Regions from separate parts of the Pseudocitrobacter sp. 73 genome, predicted to be linked through region 2. Evidence: predicted binding sites of a transcription regulator. Region 2 holds the regulator's gene; each other region holds the start of a gene.
What was found. The regulator CRP, encoded in region 2, controls carbon source genes, mostly activating them, when cyclic AMP is high. The targets are predictions, from matches to a motif close to ATGTGANNNNNNTCACAT.

Region 1: the regulator CRP is predicted to act here: its motif matches at 1,080-1,097, upstream of F0Q32_RS03360 (YfcZ/YiiS family protein).
Region 3: the regulator CRP is predicted to act here: its motif matches at 1,026-1,043, upstream of epd (erythrose-4-phosphate dehydrogenase).

What each region holds. Positions count from the first base shown of each region.
Region 1 covers NZ_VTZO01000004.1:146,771-149,044, reverse strand. The annotation lists gene fadI (acetyl-CoA C-acyltransferase FadI) at 1-527, opposite strand, end outside; gene F0Q32_RS03360 (YfcZ/YiiS family protein) at 690-974, opposite strand; gene fadL (long-chain fatty acid transporter FadL) at 1,347-2,274, shown strand, end outside.
Region 2 covers NZ_VTZO01000016.1:165,032-167,305, forward strand. The annotation lists gene F0Q32_RS18055 (YccS/YhfK family putative transporter) at 1-472, opposite strand, end outside; gene crp (cAMP-activated global transcriptional regulator CRP) at 521-1,153, opposite strand; gene F0Q32_RS18065 (OsmC family protein) at 1,456-1,860, shown strand; gene F0Q32_RS18070 (phosphoribulokinase) at 1,992-2,274, opposite strand, start outside.
Region 3 covers NZ_VTZO01000010.1:101,656-103,929, reverse strand. The annotation lists gene epd (erythrose-4-phosphate dehydrogenase) at 1-833, opposite strand, end outside; gene F0Q32_RS12230 (PTS transporter subunit EIIC) at 1,828-2,274, shown strand, end outside.

The sequences.
Region 1 (2,274 bases), on a different contig from region 2:
GCCACCGCCGGGGGAACCGGCATCAGGTCGCGCAGCTTTAAGCGGGAAAAGAGTTTCAGACGTTGCCCCAACGTGCGCGCTTTATTGGCATCCACCAGGGTCCGCGCCAGCTTTTTACTGACGCCAATCGGCAGCACTGAAGAGGAATCCGCCCCACCCGCAATCCCCGCGCGAATCGTTCCGGCCATCAGACTTTCCGCTACGTTGGCGACCGCCTGAAAACTGGTGGCGCAGGCACGACTGACGCTATAGGCGTCCGTGCGCACGTTCATCCCCGTACCGAGGACGATTTCGCGGGCAATATTGGGCGCTTCTGGCATCTGAACAACCTGGCCGAAAACCAGCTGTTCGATAATTTCAGGGGGAATTTCGCTACGCGCCAGCATTTCGCTCACAACCATCTTGCCGAGATCAATCGCCGGTACACCGTGAAAGGCGGTGGCCTGACGGGCAAATGGGGTACGTAAACCACTGACAATGGCAATGCGATCGCCCTGACGGGTGATAAGCGGTAGTGCCTGACTCATAAAACTCCCCTGTTAAAAGATAAACCTAAAGTGGTCTGACCTGATAACAGTCTTAACTAATTTTTTACATTAAGCCAATGAGGGAGAGAGAAAAATGGGAGCTAAAACACACTGAAGGAGGAAAAGAAAACGCCCCTGCATCGCAGAGGCGTTTAGAAGGGATTAACGCAGACCCAGTTGGAAGATCAGCGTTTCTGCTTCGCAGGCAAAAACAAAATCGATATCCATCTGTACGCCGCCCTCTACGTCTTTGAAGACTGGGGTGATGACGCACGGATCGGATTCAACGCCGCGCGCGCGTTCAGTCAGCGCAGCGAGGGTTTCTTCAGCTTCAGAGCGAGTTGCAAAAACGCGGCTATAGGAGGCTGTGCAATCGGAGTTGTCCATGATGGTGCCAACATCCATACAGCAGCAAACCGGGGTTTCATCAGCACTGCATTTACTCATTGTAGATTTCCTCTGTATATGCACACGAAGGTGCCAGATAAACGATGACGTTATTTTACGCTCCCCGGAAAGCTCCCTCCAGTTGTTAATTATGCCAATTGAGATAAGTGACCGAAATCACACTTAAAAATGATCTAAAACAAAATTCACCCAAACAGATGAAGCGCGACCTCACCAAATTTGCTAACCAGATCCCGTTTCGGTGATCATATATGTAAAATTCAAGAAACAATATTGCAACATCATATCTGGTCAGACCTATACTCTCGTCACTGGTCTGATTTCTCTGACGTAGTCCAGCCCCTACACTTCGCGCTTCTGTTACTACATGTAACATTTTTTGTATAAAAATAACTCAATGAGGTTATGGTCATGAGCCAGAAAACCCGGTTTACAAAGTCTGCTCTCGCAGTCGCAGTGGCACTTGTTTCCACCCACGCCTGGTCTGCAGGCTTCCAGCTTAATGAGTTTTCTTCCTCTGGTCTGGGCCGCGCCTATTCCGGTGAAGGTGCCATCGCTGACGACGCAGGTAACGCCAGCCGTAACCCCGCGCTGATTATGATGTTTGATCGCCCGACGTTTTCTGCCGGTGCGGTTTATATTGACCCGGATGTGAACGTTTCAGGCCGTTCGCCTACCGGCAACAGTCTCAAAGCGGATAACATTGCACCTACCGCATGGGTGCCTAACATTCACTTTGTTATGCCTATCAATGATCAGTTTGGTTGGGGCGCTTCTGTCACCTCCAACTATGGTCTGGCGACTGAATTTAACGATACCTATGCCGCTGGCGCATACGGTGGCACGACTGACCTCGAAACGATGAACCTGAACCTGAGCGGCGCTTATCGTTTGAGCCCTCAATGGAGCTTCGGCGCGGGCTTTAACGCCGTTTACGCGCGTGCAAAAATCGACCGTTATGCAGGTGATTTGGGCCAAATCGTTGCTGGATCGGGTGCGCTTCCTCCGGCTCTGGCAGGCCAGGTAAGCCAGATCCCGGCTAATACCAAAATTGCTCACCTGAAGGGTGATGAGTGGGGCTTTGGCTGGAATGCCGGTATTCTGTTCGAGCTGGATAAGAACAACCGTTACGGCTTAACCTATCGTTCTGAAGTGAAAATCGACTTTGATGGCGATTATAAGAGCGACCTGCCGTCCGCATATAACCAAATCCTCGGTAATTTCGGCCTTCCGGCAGGTACCAATGGCAGCACCACCAACGGTTCTCTGACGCTGAACCTGCCTGAAATGTGGGAAATCTCCGGTTACAACCGTGTGGCTCCGCAATGGGCTATCCACT
Region 2 (2,274 bases):
CGCGCCACAACCAGAACCAAAACCAGTTAAACAGCCCGTACCACAACGTGCCGAGTGCGTAGATAAGTAACGGCTCCCAGATGGGCATGTTACCCGCCAGGCTTAGGGTAAAAATCGCGGCAATCAGCGAAGCCGGAAGCAATCGCCCGTGCAGTGCGCTGATTTCGGCGGTAACACCCAGCACCATCGCCAGACCCGTGAGGATAAACGGCAGCGGGATATCATCAGCCAGCAGCAATTGCACAATCAGGCTGCATCCGGCGAACAGCGATCCACCAATAATCAGGCGTTTGAAGAAGCGTTTATGGGGAGTATCCAGCCCGGCGATGTTGCAGCAGGCAGGCACTAAAGAGAACAGTAAACCGTGTTGAAGCTGGCCGAGGATCAGGCCGACGGCGACCGGCAAACATAACACCAGCGTTTGCCGCAGTGCATAGTTGACTTCCGGGTGGTAAATCAGCCTGCGCCACATAAGAGACAAAAACGGCGTATTGCGTGAACAATACGCCGTCAGACGGGATTAACGCGTGCCGTAAACGACGATCGTTTTACCGTGTGCGGAGATCAGATTCTGATCTTCCAGCATCTTCAGGATGCGACCCACCGTTTCACGGGAGCAACCAACGATCTGACCGATTTCCTGACGGGTTATTTTGATTTGCATACCGTCCGGGTGGGTCATGGCATCCGGCTGTTTCGCCAGATTCAGCAGCGTCTGTGCGATACGACCGGTAACGTCGAGGAACGCCAGGTTACCGACTTTCTCAGAGGTCACCTGCAGACGGCGCGCCATCTGAGAGGAGAGACGCATCAGGATATCCGGGTTAACCTGGATAAGCTGACGGAATTTCTTATAGGAGATTTCCGCCACTTCACAGGCGGTTTTCGCTCGAACCCAGGCGCTACGTTCCTGGCCCTCTTCAAACAGGCCCAGTTCACCGATGAAATCGCCCTGGTTGAGGTAGGAAAGGATCATCTCTTTGCCTTCCTCATCCTTGATGAGTACTGCCACGGAGCCTTTAACGATGTAATACAGCGTTTCCGCTTTTTCACCCTGGTGAATCAGCGTGCTCTTCGATGGGTACTTATGAATGTGGCAATGAGACAAGAACCATTCGAGAGTCGGGTCTGTTTGCGGTTTGCCAAGCACCATGCGCGGTTATCCTCTGTTATAAGCTATCGCCAGCGGCATAAATCAGGCCGCCACTGGTTGAAATAATATCCTTCCCTCTACCTGGGAAGTCGGTCGTCAAAGATTGTCGCGACCAGTATGTGATGTCCTCTGCATACATGCAGTACGTTTATGTATCTCTGTAGCATCCCGACTGTTTTAGCATAGCTTTCGCCGTGTGTCTCCTGGTGTCTCGCTTCAGCATGACCCAGGTCTACTTCCGTTGCGAGATTTGTTATGTGCGCGTAATCTGACAATAAATTTGCAACTTTGGAGTGACAACTATGCAAGCGCGTGTGAAATGGGTTGAAGGGTTAACCTTCCTGGGTGAATCAGCTTCCGGGCACCAGATTTTGATGGATGGCAACTCAGGTGATAAAGCACCAAGCCCGATGGAAATCGTGCTGATGGCAGCGGGCGGCTGTAGCGCTATCGACGTGGTGTCGATTCTGCAAAAGGGGCGTTATAACGTGACCGATTGTGAAGTTAAACTGACCTCTGAACGCCGCGAAGAAGCCCCGCGTATTTTTACCCACATCAACCTGCACTTCATCGTGACGGGTAAAGAACTGAAAGATGCTGCGGTGTCCCGCGCGGTGGATTTGTCGGCAGAGAAGTACTGTTCAGTGGCGCTGATGCTGGGCAAAGCGGTGAACATTACCCATTCTTATGAGGTGGTGGAGGGGTAAGTTGAGACACCCCTCACCCTAACCCTCTCCCGCAGGGAGAGGGGACTGACCGTGCGGTGTTCAGGTTCTGCGCTGATTTTCTCCCTCTCCCTGCGGGAGAGGGCCGGGGTGAGGGGCCCAGCCTGCACCCTTCACCCAATCTTCTTCCCTTCCATCAACCGCTGCACCAGCGGCGTCATGATCAATTCCATCGCCAGCCCCATCTTGCCGCCAGGCACCACCAGCGTATTCATATGCGAGATAAACGAGCCCTGCAACATTGCCAGCAGCCATGGGAAGTCGATATTGTCGAGATTGCGGAAGTGGATCACCACAAAGCTTTCATCCAGCGACGGAATGCCTTTGGCGGCGAAGGGATCGGAGGTATCGACCGTTGGCACGCGCTGGAAGTTAAGATGTGTGCGCGAGAACTGC
Region 3 (2,274 bases), on a different contig from region 2:
TAGTCAACTATACCATGAAATGCATCCCGTGCTGCTTTTTGCAGCAACTTGTTGACTTCATTAGCGTTTACCGGATTTTTCACCGTTACGCTCAGGTCGATTGCCGTGACGTTAATGGTTGGTACACGCACCGCAATCGCTTCGAATCGGTCATTAAACTGCGGGAAAATACGCGTAATTCCTGCGGCAAGCTTTGTATCAACGGGAATGATCGACTGACTCGCGGCACGCGTGCGGCGCAGGTCCGGATGATAGGCGTCAATCACCTGTTGATCGTGCATCGCGGAGTGAATCGTCGTCACCGTCCCCGACTCAATGCCCCAGGCATCATCCAACAGTTTTATGATGGGGATTATGCAATTCGTGGTACAGGAGGCATTGGAGACAATTCGGTGTTCGGGGCGTAACGCGTCATGGTTCACGCCATAAACCACCGTGGCGTCGAGGTCGTTGCTACCGGGATGTGAAAAGAGCACCTTCTTCGCGCCTGCGGCGATATGCGCTTCGCCGTCCGCTCGACTACCGTACACACCGGTACAATCAAGCACCACATCCACCGACAGTTCACGCCAGGGCAGCGCGTTAATCTCGCGCTCGTGCAGAAGACGAATGCTGTCGTCGCCAACAAACAGCTGTTCCCGTTCCTGGCGAACGTCCCAGGCAAAACGGCCATGGCTGGTGTCATATTTCAACAAATGCGCGATGCCCGCAGCATCCGCCAGTTCATTGATTGCCACCACGGTGATTTCCGCACGGCGTCCGGATTCATACAAAGCACGAACCACGTTACGCCCAATGCGACCGAAGCCATTAATCGCTACGCGTACGGTCATAGGTCTCCTGCAAGGTCATCCCAAAGCAATGTGGCTGACAGAGTAATGCAGCAAATCATTCCGGGAAACCTTACCTGCCACAAACAGTGACTGATTGGTCAAATGTCGAACACTTCATCGACTGAAACGCTTCAGCCAGAATAAGCGAAACCTGGAATAAAAGGAATGATTGTCCAGACAAACGCACCAGGAATCTGACATACATCACATTTCTACAGGAATAATTAGCAGCGTTATGCCAGAACGTGTCGGGCGATGGAATAAAGACCGGGTACGGATTTAGACTATCTTTGAATGAGTGATGAGGCGAAATGAAGGGTAAAATTTGCTCGTCGATGCGTGAATCATCGACAGGTGCAACGGCGCGGGGACTTTTTCCGTGCGGCTCCTTGCACTGAAAAAAGAAAACCCCCGTCGTTGCGGTATAAAAACAGGCAAACTACGGGGGTGATCCATGACACCAGAGATGTCCAGGATAGCCGCTGACGCTTGCCGCTTCAAGCAGGATTTGCGGTATGGATATTCTGAAATTCGCTATGTTGATGGTTGTACTTCATATAACAGTATCGTCAATGATACATAATGATTTACACCCCTCTCCGGTTCATCGCGTTATTTACACGCTAAGCGAAGGAGAAATTCCGTACCGCTATTCTTAATTTGAAACTGGCTAACGTTGTACCTTGACTAGCCCCGCTTCGGCGGAGCTTTTCTTTGCGATAAATAAATACGCACTAATCATAGATATCTTCAATATTTATTTATCGTCGCCCCTGTCACACAATCCCATTTTTACAGTGATAAACTTCCCGTTCGTTTTTAAATAAACACTGCAGCCATGCGGCCTGCGTGGTAACTAATAATTATTAGCGTCATCAATAAAAAATACGCTAATAACATTTGCAATATAAATATAAAAATCCAGAAGGCCGCAAATAAAAACAGAGGAATTCAGCCGATTTATCATCGGAAGATATATTCACAAGGATAATTTATGAAGCAGCAGATGCAAATGATTGGCCAGGCCATGCTGGTCCCTATATCAATTATCACCATTGGCTCCATGTTTATGGGCTTTGGCAGCGCCTTCACGAATACAGAAACCCTTGCAGCGTTGCATCTCTCCTCGCTCATCAGCAAAGGTTCGCCTGGATACATCGCCTTTAGCGTCATGAAAGCCACTGGCGATGTCGTATTTCGCAATCTTCCGCTCTTTTTCTCCATCGGCGTCGCTTTCGGGCTGGCAAAGAAAGAGAAAGCCTGGGCCGCGTTTTCTGGCGCAGTGTGCTTTATGGCGATGCACTATATCCTCAACACACTGTTGGATTCCCAGGGCATCAGCGCGCAGACTACCACCGCAGACTGGTTTATCACTCAGCAGCACATGGACCCGGTAGCGGCCGTACAGAAAGCTTCAATCTATACCACCGAACTGGGCATG